4 regions of the Roseovarius sp. M141 genome follow, and region 1 is predicted to be linked to each of the others. Evidence: riboswitches for the same ligand, from Rfam matches in the RefSeq annotation. Region 1 holds a riboswitch; each other region holds the start of a gene.

What was found. A riboswitch is a leader RNA that binds a small molecule or an ion and turns the genes downstream of it on or off. The one in region 1 is predicted to bind thiamine pyrophosphate.
Region 2: it holds a riboswitch for thiamine pyrophosphate, as region 1 does, so the genes downstream of both, FGD77_RS21005 (ABC transporter substrate-binding protein) here and FGD77_RS02515 (Ykof family thiamine-binding protein) in region 1, are expected to answer to the same signal.
Region 3: it holds a riboswitch for thiamine pyrophosphate, as region 1 does, so the genes downstream of both, thiM (hydroxyethylthiazole kinase) here and FGD77_RS02515 (Ykof family thiamine-binding protein) in region 1, are expected to answer to the same signal.
Region 4: it holds a riboswitch for thiamine pyrophosphate, as region 1 does, so the genes downstream of both, FGD77_RS09900 (FAD-dependent oxidoreductase) here and FGD77_RS02515 (Ykof family thiamine-binding protein) in region 1, are expected to answer to the same signal.

Annotation. Positions count from the first base shown of each region.
Region 1 is NZ_VCNH01000003.1:69,232-73,451, reverse strand. Features, by position in the region: gene FGD77_RS02520 (UPF0149 family protein) at 1-1,582, opposite strand, end outside; TPP riboswitch at 1,706-1,813, shown strand; gene FGD77_RS02515 (Ykof family thiamine-binding protein) at 1,803-2,414, shown strand; gene FGD77_RS02510 (ABC transporter permease) at 2,525-3,223, shown strand; gene FGD77_RS02505 (hypothetical protein) at 3,210-3,398, shown strand; partial or broken gene FGD77_RS02500 (strawberry notch family protein) at 3,364-4,220, shown strand, end outside.
Region 2 is NZ_VCNH01000008.1:3,486,616-3,490,835, forward strand. Features, by position in the region: gene FGD77_RS20995 (heme NO-binding domain-containing protein) at 1-520, opposite strand, end outside; gene FGD77_RS21000 (DUF4153 domain-containing protein) at 579-2,333, opposite strand; TPP riboswitch at 2,486-2,591, shown strand; gene FGD77_RS21005 (ABC transporter substrate-binding protein) at 2,660-3,628, shown strand; gene FGD77_RS21010 (TenA family protein) at 3,628-4,220, shown strand, end outside.
Region 3 is NZ_VCNH01000008.1:165,926-170,145, reverse strand. Features, by position in the region: gene FGD77_RS04880 (heparinase II/III family protein) at 1-128, opposite strand, end outside; gene FGD77_RS04875 (RsmB/NOP family class I SAM-dependent RNA methyltransferase) at 230-1,489, opposite strand; gene FGD77_RS04870 (DUF1674 domain-containing protein) at 1,556-1,744, shown strand; TPP riboswitch at 1,780-1,872, shown strand; gene thiM (hydroxyethylthiazole kinase) at 1,926-2,714, shown strand; gene thiE (thiamine phosphate synthase) at 2,711-3,328, shown strand; gene thiD (bifunctional hydroxymethylpyrimidine kinase/phosphomethylpyrimidine kinase) at 3,325-4,128, shown strand; gene FGD77_RS04850 (aminotransferase class I/II-fold pyridoxal phosphate-dependent enzyme) at 4,209-4,220, shown strand, end outside.
Region 4 is NZ_VCNH01000008.1:1,201,215-1,205,434, forward strand. Features, by position in the region: gene FGD77_RS09890 (methyltransferase domain-containing protein) at 1-331, shown strand, start outside; gene FGD77_RS09895 (GntR family transcriptional regulator) at 434-1,042, opposite strand; TPP riboswitch at 1,380-1,478, shown strand; gene FGD77_RS09900 (FAD-dependent oxidoreductase) at 1,644-2,624, shown strand; gene thiS (sulfur carrier protein ThiS) at 2,614-2,811, shown strand; gene FGD77_RS09910 (thiazole synthase) at 2,814-3,575, shown strand; gene FGD77_RS09915 (thiamine phosphate synthase) at 3,572-4,174, shown strand; gene FGD77_RS09920 (HesA/MoeB/ThiF family protein) at 4,171-4,220, shown strand, end outside.

The DNA of each region.
Region 1 (4,220 bases):
GCGATATCGGCAAAATATCCCCGTCGCGCGCTGCGGCCGCGTCCAGCGTCATCGCCATGATGTCGGCCATGATCGGGATCCGCTTCAGGGATCGCCCGTCGACCAGTGCCTGTGCTACTGCGGCGAAGGACAGCCAGAGCGCCTGGTCCACGCCGGCTGCTGATTTCAGCACCGCCGCAGAGACCGCGAACTGCCGCGCCCACCAGGCCCGCCGGCCCGCGAGATGTTTCCAGACAGCGGTTTCGCGCCCCTTGTCCGTTCGCGCGCGGCCAATGGCGTCGCGCAATGCACCGGTGTCCTCGAACCAGCTGTCGGCCTGCTCAAAATGCCCCATCCAGTCGGCGCTGGCCTTGACCAGCGCGGTACGGCGGGGCGCCGGGAGGCTTTCGAGCGCCTCGGCCGCGCCGATGGCGTCGAGAATGGCCTCGGTATCGCCGGCGGCGGGGGTCAGTGCGTCGGGGCCGAGGATTTCGGCCAGATCGACCATGCCGGGCGCCGGCATCAGACCCAGCTCCAGCCCCTCACCGAGACCGCGCGCCAGCATCGCGGCGAGCATGTCCGGCGCGTCCTCGAAGGTTTCCATCTCGTCCAGGATGCGGGCCAGCATCTGCTTCTGTTCGGTCGCACTTGTGCAGGGGATGACGAAGGCATCCTTCACGCCGTGGCCCTGCTTGAGCATCGCCATGGCAACCGCGCGTCGGCTGCCGATCTGGACGGCGGCGATCAGGCTTTGTGCGCCGGCACCGTCCGGCAGGCTTATGGCGGCCCGGTGGATGGTCGGCCCGCGCCCCGCCGTCCGGGATGCGCCATGCTGCATCTGCCGGCGGATCACCCCATCGAGCGCGGCGCGCGCGGCATCCTCGGGCAGCCACTTGCGCAGCGTCGGCAGCAGCGCGCCAATCTCCGGCGTCAGTGTCCCCGCCTCGGCACGGGACACAAGCGCCGTTGCGGCGGCGAGGCGAAGGTCGGGCTGTGCATCGAGCAGCCAGTAAAGACCGAGCCGCGCCTCCACCGCGCCCGGCCGCGCGACCGTCATGGAAACCAGCATCGCCGCCAGCTCCGGCGGCAGCCCGGCGAGGAGCTCGACAAGCGCGGCATGAACCTGAAGGGGGTCATCACCGATCTCCTGCAGGATCGGGTCGATCAACGCGCCGAGATCGGGCATCTCTTCGGACCCGGCCTCGTCCCCGTCCATGACGTCGGCGGTCAGCATGGCGAATTCCGGCGGCGCAAGGCCCGCACGCGCGTAGATCTGCGCGAGACGCAGGCGCAGGGCCGGCGCGAACGGCCGGGCCGCGTCCCGCGCTGTCAGCGCCTCATCGAGGGTGTCGATCAGGGCCGCGCCCTCGGGCGCGTCGTTCTCCCGGGCCATCCGTGCCTCGTCAAGCGCGCTGGACAAGAGCGCCGCGGCCGCCTGCGTTTCGGCATCGTCGGTCGACTCCAGCGCGACGGTGGCGATATCCGGGATGGCAGCGGGACCGGCCATTAGGTCGCGGGCCCCATCGCGGAGCAGTCGGGCCTGTGCGGCATCATCGGGCGCGGCGGCGATGGCATCGATCAGGGGAACGGAGTCGCGAGTCATGGTGGAATGGTTACTGCAGTCGCCAAGCGCTGCCAACTCTATAGGTTCATCTCAGGTGGTCCAGGCGGCCTGTCGCAGGCTGTGGCGAGTCACGCTTGACACGCCGGGTGCATGGGATACCCTAAAGTCATCCAGGGGTGCTCCGTTCAGGAGCTGAGATGCGCAAGACCGCGCGAACCCTTCACAGCTGATCCGGGTAATGCCGGCGGAGCGAGGGAATATGTTCATAGGCGCACAAGTGTCACTCTATCCGATGACGTCGGATTTCGTCGATGTCATCACCACCGGGCTCGAGGCCCTCAATCCCCACAGAAGCGCATTGCGGATCGAGACCGACGATGTCTCGACGCTCATGGTCGGGGCGCCCGGCCCCCTGATCGACGCGATCCGCGATCTCTTTGCCGCCGTGGCGCGGCAGCCCGATCACGTGACCATGCATGTCACCCTGTCGCGCGGATGCCCGGGCGAGCCGGACGACCCAAACTGCTGCTGCGAGGCGCTGGTGCAGGCCCAGGGCCAGAGCCTGTCCCAACGTCAGGCCCTGGCGCGGGAGGCGGTGGGTGCCGCGCCCGATCTCGGTGTCGGCATCGACGTGCAGTTCTCGCTCTATGTGCTGGGCCAGGACCGGCATATGGACGAAATCTATGGCTGCATCGACTTCCTGAAGGGGTCGGGCACTTTCCTGAAGTCCAAGAACTTCTGCACACGGTTGCGCGGCGATGCGGGCGCGGTTTTCGAGGCGCTGCGCCAGGCGTTCCTGCGCTTCGGTCCCGCCGAGGGGCATGTCACCATCGACCTCACGGCATCGGCCAACAGCCCCAGCCTTGCCTGACACCCCTTGCGCCGCGCCCGGTTCGCGGCAAGAGCTTTCATGCACCCCTTGCGCCATATCCTGCCGACCGCGCTGATCGCGCTGGCCCTGCTGCTGGCCTGGCAGATCTATTGCATGGCAAGCGGCGTCTCGGCGCTGGTCCTGCCACGGCCCCGACCGACGTTCTGCGCTCGCTCGTCATCGAGCGGGCACGGATCGGACCGCATACGCGTGCCACGCTTGCGGTCGCCACGCTGGGCTTCGCGCTGTCGGTGGTCTTCGCCTTCGGCGCCTCGGTCGCCCTGCATTTCAGCCTTTGGCTGCAACGCGGGCTGATGCCGCTGCTCGTCGCCAGCCAGACGATCCCGCTGGTGGCGCTGGCGCCGCTGATGATCCTGTGGTTCGGCTTCGGTATGCTGCCAAAGGTGCTGCTGGTCATCCTCGTCACCTTCTTTCCCATGCTCGTCAGTTTGCTGTCGGGCTACCGTCAGGTGCCGCAGGCCTATCTCGACCTTCTGACCGCGATGGGCGCGGGACGAGGCCGGATCTTCCGGCGCGCAACACTGCCGGTGGCGCGGGCCTCGTTCTTCGCCGGGCTGCGGATTTCGGCCACCTACGCCATCGTGGCCACGATCTTTGCCGAATACGCCGGGGCGCGGCGGGGCTTGGGGATTTACATCCTCACCGCCAAGAACAATTTCCGCGCCGATCTGGTGCTTGCCGCCGTCGTCGTCTCGGCCGCGGTCACGCTTTTGATGCTCGGCACGTTGCGCCTGATCGAGAGGCTCACGGCCCACGGACATGCAAGGGGGCGCGATGCTGCGGGTTGAGGATCTGACGGTCCGGGCCGGATCAGTGCCGCTGGTCACCGATTTCTCCTGCGCGCTGCGCGAGGGCCGGATCACCTGCCTGATCGGGCCGTCGGGTTACCACATCCTCCACCGCCAAACCGACGACACATGCCGCCGTCCCTCTCGCGTTCACCTCCCTCTCCAACCCGCGTGAAAACACCCCCGTTTCCGACATCTATGCCCGCTATCGTCCGCAGCGCATCGAGATCGCGGGCGCGCAGGAGCATCCAACCCCGCTGGTCGAGAGCATCGCAATGGCGTCGGTGGCGCCTCCGGTGCCGTCGAGCGAGGCTGCGACCGATCTGCGCCTGCCCGGTCGCCTGATCGAGGAGGGCCATCTCTCCGAGGCGCAGCTCGAGACCATTCTCATGGCGAACGACGCGCACGCGCGCGACTTGCCGGGCCGGTTCACGATCGACGAGGACCAGACCCGGATGACCCGCAGGGACGATGACCCGGCGGCGCGCGCCTATCGCCTCGGGTATTTCCTCGGAGACGGCACCGGTTGCGGCAAGGGGAGAGAATGCGCCGGGCTCATCCTGGTGAACTGGCTCGCGGGACGGCGCAAGGCGGTCTGGATCTCCAAATCTGCCACGCTCATCGAGGACGCGATCCGCGACTGGACGGATATCGGCGGCTCGCCCGCCGACATCCAGACGCTCTCGAAATGGAAGCCGGACCAGCCGGTCACCATGGGTGACGGAATCCTTTTTGTGACATACGCCACACTGCGCTCCGCGGGTAAATGCGGCACCACGCGGCTGAGCCAGGTTCTCGACTGGATGGGCGCAGAGTTCGACGGCGTGCTCGCCTTCGATGAAGCCCATGCCATGCAGAATGCTGCCGGGTCTGAGGCGGGCAGGGGGGTCAAACCCTCCCAGCAGGGTCTCGCCGGGCTGCGCCTGCAGCTCGCGGCCCCGCGGGCGCGGGTCTTCTATGTCTCGGCGACGGGCGCCACCAGCGTGCACAACCTGGC
Region 2 (4,220 bases), on a different contig from region 1:
CTTCCAGACCGTCGCGGCGGCCCTTATGGTCCAGCAGGACCAGCGCGCCGTAATCATCTGCCAGCGCGCGCAAAAGCCCGACCATGACATGTCCGAACCCCGGCGTCCGGCTACGGCAGAGCGCGCTGAAACGCCCATCGCCGCGTTCGCGCAGCTCAAGCTCGGGCAGGGCCAAGTCAGGCACGGCAAGCCGCGCGCGCGCAGGCAGATCGTCCAGCGAGTGCAGAAATTCGGTGAAGGTCGGCCCGCCAAAACGCAACAATCGGCGCAGCGCTTCGACGTTGGGATGCGAGACGAGATATGTTCCGATATCTTCGAGGATATCCTGCAACGGGCGACCCAGCACATCAGCGAGGGCGCCCAGCACGTCATGTGTGACATGCTCCTCATAGGTCAGCATCGCCTCGAATTCGGTATAATCCAGCCCGGCGCGCCGCATCACGGTGCCCCAGACGTCGCGCCCATACGTGTCGCGCACGAAACGCTCTATCGCCCGATTGATCAGCCCGTGCATATCCATCTCCGCTACGTCCCTGGTTCAGATATGCACGGCGCACCTTAAGAATTCACCAACGCGGTCAATTTTGCGGAAACAGCTGCATGCCTCCGACCTCCAGCACCGTGCGCGGCGCGGGGACGAGGCGAAACCGACCCTTGAGAATATCCGCAATCACGTCTTTTGAGACATAAGGGTAGTTGCCTCCCAGAATATCGCGCGGATACCCCTGCTGAAACAGGCGCCCCTCATATATCCGGTATGCCACCAGTCGCGCGCCTTCGTCTGCCGTCGCGAACAGGCCGATGGCGCGCTCGGTATCTTCGGCCGGCTCGAACGGGGCGATCACGATGACACAGCCCGGATGCCCCCCGGTCAGGCGGCGCTTGCAAGATTCGTGGATCTGTTGCCGCTCGTCCGGGTCCAGCCCGTCCAGCGCGCCGGGCGGCAGGCTGCTACCCACCGGACGCAGCGGTACGATGCCTTCCAGCGTGACGATTCCGTCATCGCCTGTGGCCTTCTGGTAGTCCCATCTGGCCGGGGTCTGGCGCGCCCTTTCGATCAGGGCCAGCAGATCACCGTCCTCTTGCGCATCCGCCTGCGACTCGAGCCGGGCCAGGCCGCGTTGGCCTGCGATACCCCATTCATTGGCCATCTCCCACAGGGCCAGATCCCGGTCCGCAGCACCAGACCCCGCGCGGGCGATCTGGCTGGCGGTCGCAAGGCGCTCGGCATTCAGAAGGGGCGTCAGCCATAGCGCCGCAATCGCCAGCGTGACCAGTGCCATCCAGCGGTTGACGCTGCGTTGCTGGCGACGCCAATCAGTGCGCGTCAGCAGCGCGACGGCATAGGCCAGCGCATAGATCAGCGCCACCGCAGCGGCGATCAGTCCCGCCACGCGGTGGGGCGTCAGCCCGTACTGGTCCACGCGCAGCCACACCGCCCACAGCGCCAGCGCAGCGGGCACAGGCAGCATCGCGCTCAGCAGGCGGGTCGCCATCAGCATACCCGCGCCCTGCACCGACACGCCATCGTCGCGGTGGATCGCTGTCGTCACCAGGGTAATGCCCGCCACCGTGACCGCCACCAACGTGGCCGCCGCCGAAAACTGACCAAAGAGACTGGCAAGCCCCCGAAACGGCAGCGCCACGATAAACACCGCCAGCACCACAAGCAGCGCAGGCAACAGCACACGGAGCAGCTGGATCACCAGAAACGGCGACACGTAATCGCGCAGCTCATGCACGATGGCCAGACCCAGGCCCAGCGCAATACCGCTGACGAGGTATGGCACCGGCTCCAGCGCAATGACATCCTCGATGATGTCGATCCCGACCAGACCCAGCAACTGATCCGACAGCAGCAGCACCAGCCAGGCCACCCCGACAAACAGCCACGCGGCCGCAACGCGCACCACCAGGTTCCACGCGGTGTCAAACAAGGCCCCGTAGTGGCGCCATCCCCCATGCCTGTGCAGCCCGGCGGTCACGAACGGCACCCCGATCACCAGCAGATAGACAAAGGCGGCCGCCCCGTACCCAGTGTCCAGAAAATCCTCGACCTGCGCATGGCGAAAGCTGGCCCAGAACAGCAGCAGCGCGGCAGGCACCGCCATGCCCAGCGCCGCCACCGCCGCAAGTTTCAGGCGCACCGGCCCCAGCAGCGCCAGCAGCACGCCAAAGAACCCCAGCCCGGCCGCGATGGGCAGCAATGCGGCCCGCGCGTTGTCCACCATGTCCGGCAGAACATTGATCAACCCCCAGACCGACAGGCCTGCCACCGCGCCGACGATGGCGTATAGCAGCCGCGCGTCACTGGTTTTGGATCTGAGCATCATGGACAGCACTCCGGGTATGATCTGACGCATCGTTTCGCCGCAGCCTACCGCCTTTCACGCCCAAGCTGAACGGGCGATTTTCACCGCAGGCGCCGTCCCGCGCGGCGTGGTCTTTCGCGGCTTGCGCGCACGCCCGGCACTTGCTAGGTCTGGCCTATCCGTTGGGGTGCTCCGCTATGCCGGAGCTGAGAGGCGATACGCCGACCCATCGAACCTGATCCGGTCAGTACCGGCGGAGGGAACGGAGATGGCAGACGCCGCCAATGCGGCCCTGCGCCCCTTTTCCGTTTGTCCCGTCGGTCCTGAATCACCACCAAGGAGCCGACATGAAATCCCTCGTTTTCACCGCCGCCTTTCTAAGCGCCCTGACCGCCGTGCCAGCATGCGCACAGGACAAGATGACCCTCGTGCTGGACTGGTTCATAAACCCCAACCACGGCCCTATCGTAATCGCCCAAGAGCGCGGTTATTTCGCCGATGAAGGTCTGGACATTGAAATCATCGCGCCCGCCGATGCCTCGGCCCCGCCCAAGATGGTGGCCGCAGGTCAGGTCGATCTGGCCGTATCCTACCAGCCGCAACTGCACCTTCAGATCGCCGAAGGCCTGCCGCTGATCCGCGTCGGCACCCTGATCGCCAGCCCGCTGAACTGCCTGCTGGTGCTAAAGGACGGCCCAATAAAGACGATCGCCGACCTCAAGGACAGCAAGATCGGCTATTCCGTTGCCGGCGTCGAAGAGGCGCTGCTGAACGCGATCCTGAATCAGCATGACATCACCTTCGATGATGTGGAAATGATCAACGTCAACTGGTCCCTTGGCCCCTCGGTCATGTCCGGACAGGTCGATGCGGTCATCGGCGCCTATCGCAATTTCGAGCTGAACCAGATGGAGATCGAAGGCGCCCCCGGAACGTGCTTTTTCGTCGAAGAGGCCGGCGTGCCGCCCTATGACGAACTGATCTATGTCGCCAACCCCGAGACGATGGATCTGGCGCTGATCTCGCGCTTTTTGCGCGCCACGGGCAAAGCGACGCAATACATCGTCAACCACCCCGACGACAGTTGGGACATCTTCAAATCCACCTCACCCGAGCTGGACGATGCCCTGAACGCCCGCGCGTGGACCGACACGATTCCCCGCTTTGCCCTGCGCCCTGCCGCCGTCGACATCGCCCGCTACGCCGATTTCGAGCGTTTCCTGGCCGAGGCCGGGCTGCTGGACGGCACGCGTTCTGTGTCCGAACTGGCCATCGATCCGGGTGCAACATCCGGCGCACAATCGGAGGCGCAGTAATGTACGGCGATACCTTCACCGCATGGCGCGCGGACGCGGCGCAGGATTGGCACGCCTACACCCATCACCCCTTTGTCGAGGGGCTGAGGGACGGCACGCTGCCGCGCAAGGCCTTTTTGCACTACCTCGTGCAGGATTACGTGTTTCTCATCCACTTCTCCCGCGCCTGGGCGCTGGCGGTGGTCAAGGCGGACACGGTCGAGGAAATGCGCTTTGCCACGACCACGCTGGACGCGCTGCTGAACGGTGAAATCGCGCTGCATGTCGCCACCTGCGCGCGCGAAGGCATCGACGAGGCCACGCTATTCGCCGCGCCCGAGGCGGCGCAGAACATCGCCTATACGCGCTATGTGCTGGATGCGGGCTACTCGGGCGATTTTCTGGACCTGCTGGCGGCGCTCACGCCCTGCGTACTGGGATACGGCGAAATCGGCCTGCGTCTGGCTGCCGGGCGCGGCGACACGCCGTATGGCGAATGGATCGATACCTATGCCGGGTCGGACTATCAGCAAGCCTGTCGCAAGGCTGGCACGCTTCTCGATGGCGCCATTGCCCGGCGGCTGGGGGCAACGCCGCAGGATAGCCCACGGTG
Region 3 (4,220 bases), on a different contig from region 1:
CTGCCGATCATACGCGGCTCGGGCGAGGACGCGAAGGCGGTCGCGGGATTCGTCCGCCCCGCACGGCGCGCGGCGACGCGGTTCGCCCAATGCGTCCATTTCGCCCGATATGTGCCGGAAAATCCCATGCGCCTCGCCTTTGGGCGCTCTTTGCGGCGCCATTTCAGCAGAGCATATCGCGCAGCGTAGGCCGAGTCACCGCAGGATTGCGAAAATTAGCCGAAGCGGGTCAGGGGCGCAGCACGGCGATGTAAAACCCGTCCATGCCGCCGATATCGCCCCAATAATCGGGGCGCAGGCGCAAGCCGCCCTCTTCGGTGATCCAGTCGGGGTCGATGCCGGGCATGTTCAGCGCGTCGCGGTCGACCGTCAGACCCGGATGGCGCAGCAGCGCGTCGTCCACCTGACATTCGCCCTCGTCCGGCAGCAGCGAGCAGGTGCAATAGACCAGCCGCCCACCGGGTTTCAGCAGGCCCAGCGCGCGGTCCAGCATCGCCGCCTGAAGCGCGATCAGATCGCCGATTTCCGAGCCGTCGCGCGCATGGGGCAGGTCGGGGTGGCGCCGGATCGTGCCGGTAGCCGAACAGGGCGCGTCCAGCAGGATCGCGTCATAGCTGCCATGATGTGTCAGCGCGTCACCCGTCACCAGACTGGCCTCCAGCCCGGTGCGCGCAAGGTTTTCGCGCACCCGCGCCATGCGCGCGTCCGAGATATCCAGCGCGGTGACGTTCGCGCCCGTAGCCGCCAGTTGCAGCGTCTTGCCGCCCGGCGCGGCGCACATGTCCAGCACCGCCTCGCCCTTGGTCGCGCTCAGCGCGCGGGCCGGGATCGCGGCGGCGGCGTCCTGCACCCACCAATCGCCGGTGTCATAGCCCGGCAATGCGCTGACCTGCCCCGCATTATGCACGCGCACAGACCCCGTGGGCAGCACAATGCCGCCCACAGCATCCGCCAGTTCGGTCACGTCGCTCTTGGGTGTCAGGTCCAGCGGCGCAGCTGCGAAATGCGCGGCCTCGAACCCGGCGACGGCCTTGGCGCCATAGGCCTCGGACAGGGGGGCGCGCAGCCATTTGGGCAAATGCGGCACGCGCAGGATGGCCCATTCGGCAGGCCCATCGGCGGCGACCTTGCGCAGCACGGCGTTCACCAGCCCCTTGAGCCGGACAAAGCGTTTGTCGCCCGCGACCAGCCCGACGCAGTCGTTGACCACCCCATGCGCATCGCCGCCAAGGCACAGTTCGACCGTGCCCAGCCGCAGGATGTTCATCACCGGCAGGGGCGGTGGTTTGCGCAGATGTTTGCCCAGCACGCGGTCGGCCCGCTCCATCCCGCGCAGCGTTTGCGTGGCAAGGCGCTGGGCGCGGGCGCGGTCGGGCGCTTCCAGCCGATCCAGCGCGCCGGTGGCCAGAAGGTCCGCCATCTGGCGATGCTCGCCCAGGATCTGGTCCAGCAGGCGGGTGGCGGCGGCGCGCGGCGATGGCGGGGGCATGGCAAATCCTTGCTGAATGGTGACGGCGGCGTATATCAAGGGGCAGCGCCAAAAGGAACCCTTGCCATGTCCGACCGCCCCGATCTGCCACCCAGTTTGCCACCTGAGGCCATCCGCGCCCTCGCCGAAGCAGAACAGCGCCGCGCCGCCGCCGATGACCGCGCGTTGCCCAAGGAACTGGGAGGTCGCAAGGACGGACCCGAGGCCGTGCGCTACGGCGATTGGGAAAAGAAGGGCATCGCCATCGATTTCTGATGGCTTGACGCCGCTGCATCGCGCGCTCATCTTGGCCCAAGTAACAGGGGCGCCGCGACGAGGGCTGAGATGCACCCTTCGAACCTGAACCGGATCATACCGGCGGAGGAAGTTGCAGCGCAGGCAGGGCCATATCGGCGCCTTGGAGCGATGTTTCCCTCTGCGGCCAAGGGGGACCATGATGATTGACGCAGGGCACTATCTGGCGCAGATGCGCGCCCGCGCACCGCTGGTGCAGAACATCACCAATTATGTCGCGATGAACGTGATGGCCAATATCATGCTGGCGATCGGGGCCAGCCCGGCCATGGCTCATGCCCAAGGCGAAGCGGGCGAATTCGCTGGGCTGGCCGATGCTCTCAGCGTCAATATCGGCACGCTCGATCCCGACTGGGTGATCTCGATGGAGGAGGCCGCGCGCGTCATGGCGCAGGCGGGCAAGCCGTGGGTGCTGGACCCGGTCGCCGTCGGCGCCACCGCCCTGCGCCGCGATGCCGGTGCGCGCCTGCTGGCGCTGAAGCCGACGATCATTCGCGGCAACGCCTCCGAAATCATCGCGCTGGCAGGGGCCAATGCGGCGGGCAAGGGTGCTGATACCGCCGATACCGTCAGCAATGCGACAGGCGCGGCGCAGACGTTGGCCCGCCAAACCGGTGGGGTCGTCGCGGTCACCGGCGCGGTCGATTACGTCACCGATGGCGATGCCGCGTATCGCATTGCCGGGGGGCATGCGCTGATGCCGCGCATCACCGCTCTGGGCTGTTCGCTGACCGGGGGTGTCGTCGCCTTTGCGGTGGATCAGCCCGCGCTACCTGCGACCGTCGCCGCGCTGGCCAGCTATGCCGTTGCCGGTGAAATGGCAGGCGATGCGGCCAAGGGGCCGGCCAGCTTTCAGGTGGCGTTTATCGATGCTCTCTACGCGCTGACGCCTGCCGACGTGACGAAGCGCGCGAGGATCACCGTAGCATGAGGCTGGGTCCGGTCTATTTCATCACCGATCCCGATGCGCCCGCATCCGTGCCTGATCAGGTGCGCGCCGCCGTCGCCGCAGGTGTCGGCATCGTGCAACTGCGCGACAAACATGCCAGCGATGCCGAGATGGTCGCGCTAGCCCGCGAGGTGCAGCAGATCACCCGCGCGACAGGCGCGGCGCTGGTCATCAATGACCGGGTGCAGGTGGCCATCGATGTTGGCGCCGACGGCCTGCATGTGGGGCAGGGCGATGGTGATATCGCCGCCATTCGCGCCCGGATCGGGCCGGATATGGCTCTGGGCCTGTCGATCGAAATGCAGGCGCAACTCGGCGCTATCGCGCCAAACAGCGTCGATTATCTGGGCGTCGGCCCCTTGCGCGCCACGGCGACCAAGCCGGATGCGGCGCAGCCTCTCGGCATGGACGGGCTGGCGCGGATCATTGCTGCCACGCCGCTTCCTTGCGTTGCAATCGGCGGTATCAAACCCGGCGATGCGGGCGCGATCCGGCAGGCGGGCGCGGCCGGCATCGCCGTCGTTTCCGCCATATCGCGCGCGCCGGACATGCAAGCCGCAGCGCGCGCCCTGATCCACGAATGGAGCGTAAAATGATCCCCAATATCCTGTCCATCGCCGGGTCTGATCCGTCAGGCGGAGCCGGTATTCAGGCCGACATCAAGGCGATTTCGGCCAATGGCGGCTATGCCATGGCCGCGCTGACCGCGCTGACCGCGCAGAACACGCGCGGCGTGCAGGCGGTGCAGCTGGTCTATCCGGCCATGGTGTCCGCGCAGATCGTCGCGATCCGCGAGGATATCCGCATCGACGCGGTCAAGATCGGGATGCTGGGCAATGCCGAGATCATCGGCGTGGTCGCGGATGCGCTCGCCGGGCTGGATGCGCCCATCGTTATCGACCCGGTCATGGTGGCCAAGGGCGGCGACCGCCTGCTGCATACCGATGCGGTGGCCGCCCTGTGCGAGCGCCTGTTGCCCATGGCCGCGCTGATCACACCCAACCTGCCGGAGGCGGGGGATCTGCTGGACGTTCCCGAGGCGCAGAATGAGAACGAAATGCACGCCCATGCCGAAGCTCTGCTGGCGCTGGGTGCGCCTGCCGTTTTGCTGAAGGGCGGGCATCTGGCGGGCGATAGCAGCCCCGATCTGTTGCTGTCGGCGCAGGGCGCGCATTGGATGACATCAAAGCGCATCGACAGCCGCAACACGCACGGCACCGGCTGCACATTGTCGTCGGCTATCGCCGCCCAGCTGGGGCACGGGCATACGTTGCCCGCTGCCGTCGCACGCGCCAAGGAATATGTGACGCAGGCAATCGCCTATGCCCATCTGCTGAGTGTCGGCGCCGGGCATGGCCCGACCCATCATTTTCACGCTACGGCGCGCGGCGACTAACCCAGCGTCCTGACCTATCGCATGACTTTCCCCATGGAATGTGGTTTGTCGGTGCATTGAACGCCCCCAAGAGGCACGACATGACGCAGCTC
Region 4 (4,220 bases), on a different contig from region 1:
GCAGTTCAACGAATTGCGTGCCCTTGGATCTACTGCACAGGCGCCCGGTCTATGTTTGCCAGAGGCGCTGGCGGGTGCTGTGCAAACGGCAGGCGCGGGCAGGTTCGAAATTGCGGATGTGGGGCAGGACCGGCGGCAGCTTTGGTTTGACAGCCCCATAGACGTACTCAGGCATCTCCAGCAAACCGGTGTGAATGCGGTTGCGGCGAACACCTGGACCCGCGCAACCCTCGCGCGTTTTAGCGCGCGATATATCGAAGCGTTTGGCGCCCCCGGAGGCGTGCCGCTCACCTATCATCCGATCTGGATTATCGCGCACAAGGACGCCTGAAGCGTTTTGCACACAATCCGGGTTACAGATTTGATGCCAAAATGCCCGCAACACTGAAGAGGCACGGACCTTTTCCCGGGTTCGGAAAAAACGCAAAGTGCTTTAGCTCAATCTTGTCAGATGGCGCCGCAGGATCGCGTCCGCCCTCGGGGCGTCCCGGTCGTGTATCGCCGCGATGATAGCATGGTGGTCAGGCTCCGAGCGCGGCTTCCAGCGGTCGGCATATTTGGCAAAGAAGTGGCGCGCATGGAGCAGTTGCAGATTGTTGATCTCTTCTGTCAGGCGCGGCATGTTGCACCCTGCGATGATGGCCATGTGGAACATGCGATTGGCTTCTTCCCACGCAAAAGCGGTCTCTGCCGCATCGCATTGCGCCTGAACCGTCTCAGCCTTGGAAATTTGCGCAGCGGTCAGTTTCGGCACCGATTGCAAGAGAGCCACGGGTTCCAACGCACGACGCATCAGCCGCAGCTCATCCACCGTGTTCCTGTCCAGCGGCGCCACGCACATGCCCCGGCGCGGCAGGCTGGTGGCAAGGCCTTGTGCTGACAAATGCAACAAGGCTTCGCGCACGGTCACATGGCTGACGCCAAATTCACGCGCAATTTGGTCTTGGCCAAGCTTTTCGCCCGGCCGAAATTCTCCCCGGACAATTTTCATTGTCAATACACGTGCGATCTGGTCTGATTTTTTGCTGTGGGGAATATTCACGGATATATTCAAAATATTGTGGCTGCATCTTCCCAACTACAGGAATTTGGTGGCCTGTAGAAGGTGAATAAATGCGTCGAGTCCGGACGTTGCAGGTGGCGATAGGCCCTACTGGATCGCAGACGGAAATCTGGAACCTGACCCCGTCAATCTGACTGTGATCCGGCCCTTTGCCGCGCGGCGCGTAGGCGGCGGAGCGGGGTGCGTTTTGACTTCGTGAGTGCCGTTGACAGATAGCCGAGCCTGTTTGTGACAAACGATACGCTAGAAAAACACCGTCAACTGGCGAATTCTCACTCCGCCGTTGACAGAATATTATCAGAGAAATAGTTTGCAGCTTCAACCGTTGGGGTGCCGGTATCGGCTGAGAGGCGAAAGCTAACCCATCGAACCTGATCCGGGCCATACCGGCGGAGGGAACGGTGAAATTGCAGTTCTGGCTGCCGCTCCCGCACACCGTCTGTCCGCGACCCGCTGCAACACTAGGGGTCTTGATGACATTTCAGGCATTGAGCGTCGCGGGGCCGCACAGCGGCGGTGGATGTGCTGGCCATCGGGCAGGTCCACCGGGTAGTGCATCACTTCCACGAGGTTTGGCGCATTGACTGAGGTTACCATTCTCGGCGCCGGGGTGGCCGGGCTTTGGGCCGCGCGCGCCTTGTTGGCGCATGGCATTCGACCGCAGCTATTTGACCGCCACGGCCCGCCGGGGCCGCATGGCTGCTCGTGGTGGGCGGGCGGTATGTTGGCGCCCGATTGCGAGGGCGCAGTGGCCGAACCTGCCGTGGTGATCCATGGGGCCGGTGCCGCCGCGCATTGGGCCGAAGTCACCGAGGTGCAGAGCAACGGCACGCTGGTGCTTGCGCTTGATCGGGACCGCGCCGACCTTGGGCGTTTCGCCAGCCGCACCAGCGGCCATCGCACGGTGACGGCCGATGAAATCGCCGCGCTGGAACCGCATCTGGCCGGTCGGCATAGACGCGGGCTGTTCTTTGCGGATGAGGCGCATCTTGTCCCGCGGCGCGCGTTGGCAGACCTCACGGCGGGTCTGGCCGCAGAAGACGTTACGGTGCAGCGCGTCGAGGCCAAGCCCGGCGATCTGCCCGGCATCGTCATCGACTGCCGCGGGTTCGCAGCGCAGGCAGATTTGCTGAATTTACGGGCCGTGCGTGGTGAAATGGTGCTGCTGCGCGCCCCGGAAATCGAACTGACGCGCCCGGTGCGCCTGCTGCACACGCGCCATCCGCTCTACATCGTTCCGCGCGGCGACGGGCTGTTCATGCTGGGCGCCACCCAGATCGAAAGCGCCGCGCGCGGCCCGGTCACGGCACGTTCGGCGCTGGAGCTTCTGTCTGCGGCCTATGCGCTTGACCCGCGCTTTGGCGAGGCGGAAATCGTTGAATTTGGGGCTGATCTGCGGCCTGCTTTTCCCGACAACGTGCCGCGCATCATCCAGCGCGGCCGCGTGCTGCATCTCAACGGATTATACCGCCACGGTTATCTAATGGCGCCCGCACTGGCGCGCCAGGCGGCGGGTTTTATCGCAACCTCGGAGAAGGGGGATCTTTTCCATGATGATTGATGTCAACGGCGCCGCGCACAAGATCGACGCCGCCAATCTGGCTGCGGCGCTGGAGCAACTGGGCTGGGGTGAGGCCCGCGTGGCGACCGCGCTGAACGGTCGCTTTGTCCCCGTCTCGCAGCGGCCAAACACGCCCTTGTCGGCTGGCGACCGGCTGGAAGTGTTGACCGCGATGCAGGGGGGCTGAGGATGCGCGATTTTTATGGTGTCACGCTGGACAACCCGCTGATGCTGGGCACCTCGCAATACCCCTCGCCTGCGGTGTTGGAGGCCGCGTTTCGCGACTCGCGCGCGGCGGTCGCCACCGTTTCCCTGCGTCGTGAGCAGGGCGCGGGGCAAGCGTTCTGGGATTTGGTGCGCTCGCTTGGCGTGCATCTTCTGCCCAATACCGCCGGATGCCACAGCGCCCGCGAAGCGATTACAACCGCCCATATGGCCCGCGAATATTTCGAGACCGACTGGATCAAACTGGAGGTGATCGGCCATGACGACACGCTTCAGCCCGACCCGTTTGAATTGGTCGAGGCTGCCGAAGCCCTCTGCGCGGCTGGTTTCAAGGTCTTTCCCTATATGACCGAAGATCAGGTGATCGCCGCGCGACTGGTCGAGGCAGGCTGCCGGGTGTTGATGCCTTGGGGGGCGCCGATCGGCTCGGGGCTGGGGCTGGCCAATCCTTATGGGCTACGCAACCTTCGCGCTGCCTTTCCTGATCTGGCATTGGTGGTTGATGCGGGTCTGGGCCTGCCCAGCCACGCGGCGCAGGCCATGGAGATGGGCTATGACGCGGTTCTGCTGAATACCGCCGTGGCGCAGGCCGACGATCCCGCCGCCATGGCGCGCGCCTTCGCGCTTGCCGCAGAGGCGGGCAAACTCACGGCCACCTCCGGCCCGATGCCAGCACGCGACATGGCTGTTCCATCGACTCCTCTGATCGGAAAGGCATGGCTATGACGGCGAAGCTGCCCCGTTTCTACCCGATTTTCGATAGCGCCGATTGGATCGCGCGGGCCATGGCCGTGGGGGTGCGTCTGGTGCAACTGCGCGTCAAGGACACACCTGAACCCGCGCTGCGTGAGGAAATCCGCCGTGCGCTGGCGCTGACACGCAAACATGGCGCCGCGTTGGTGATCAACGACCATTGGCAGATCGCCCTTGAAGAGGGCGCCGATTGGCTGCACCTGGGTCAGGAAGACCTCGACACCGCGGATATCAAGGTTATTCGCCGCGTCGGCATACGCCTCGGACTCTCAACCCATGACCACAGCGAGCTTGATCGTGCGCTGGCGCTTGCGCCCGACTATATCGCGCTTGGCCCTGTTTATCCGACGATCCTGAAACAGATGAAGTGGCGCGAACAGGGGCTTGATTGCGTGACCGAATGGAAGCGCCTATGCGGTGATGTGCCTGTTTGCGCCATCGGCGGCCTTTCGGTCGCGCGTGCGCCGGGTGTCTTTGCCGCCGACGCCGATCTGGTGGCGGCAGTCACCGACATCACGCTGCACGCCGACCCCGACATGCGGATGCGCGCGTGGCTGGAGACCTGTGGATGAGCCGTTACGCACGTCAAATGATCCTGCCGCAGGTCGGCACCGAAGG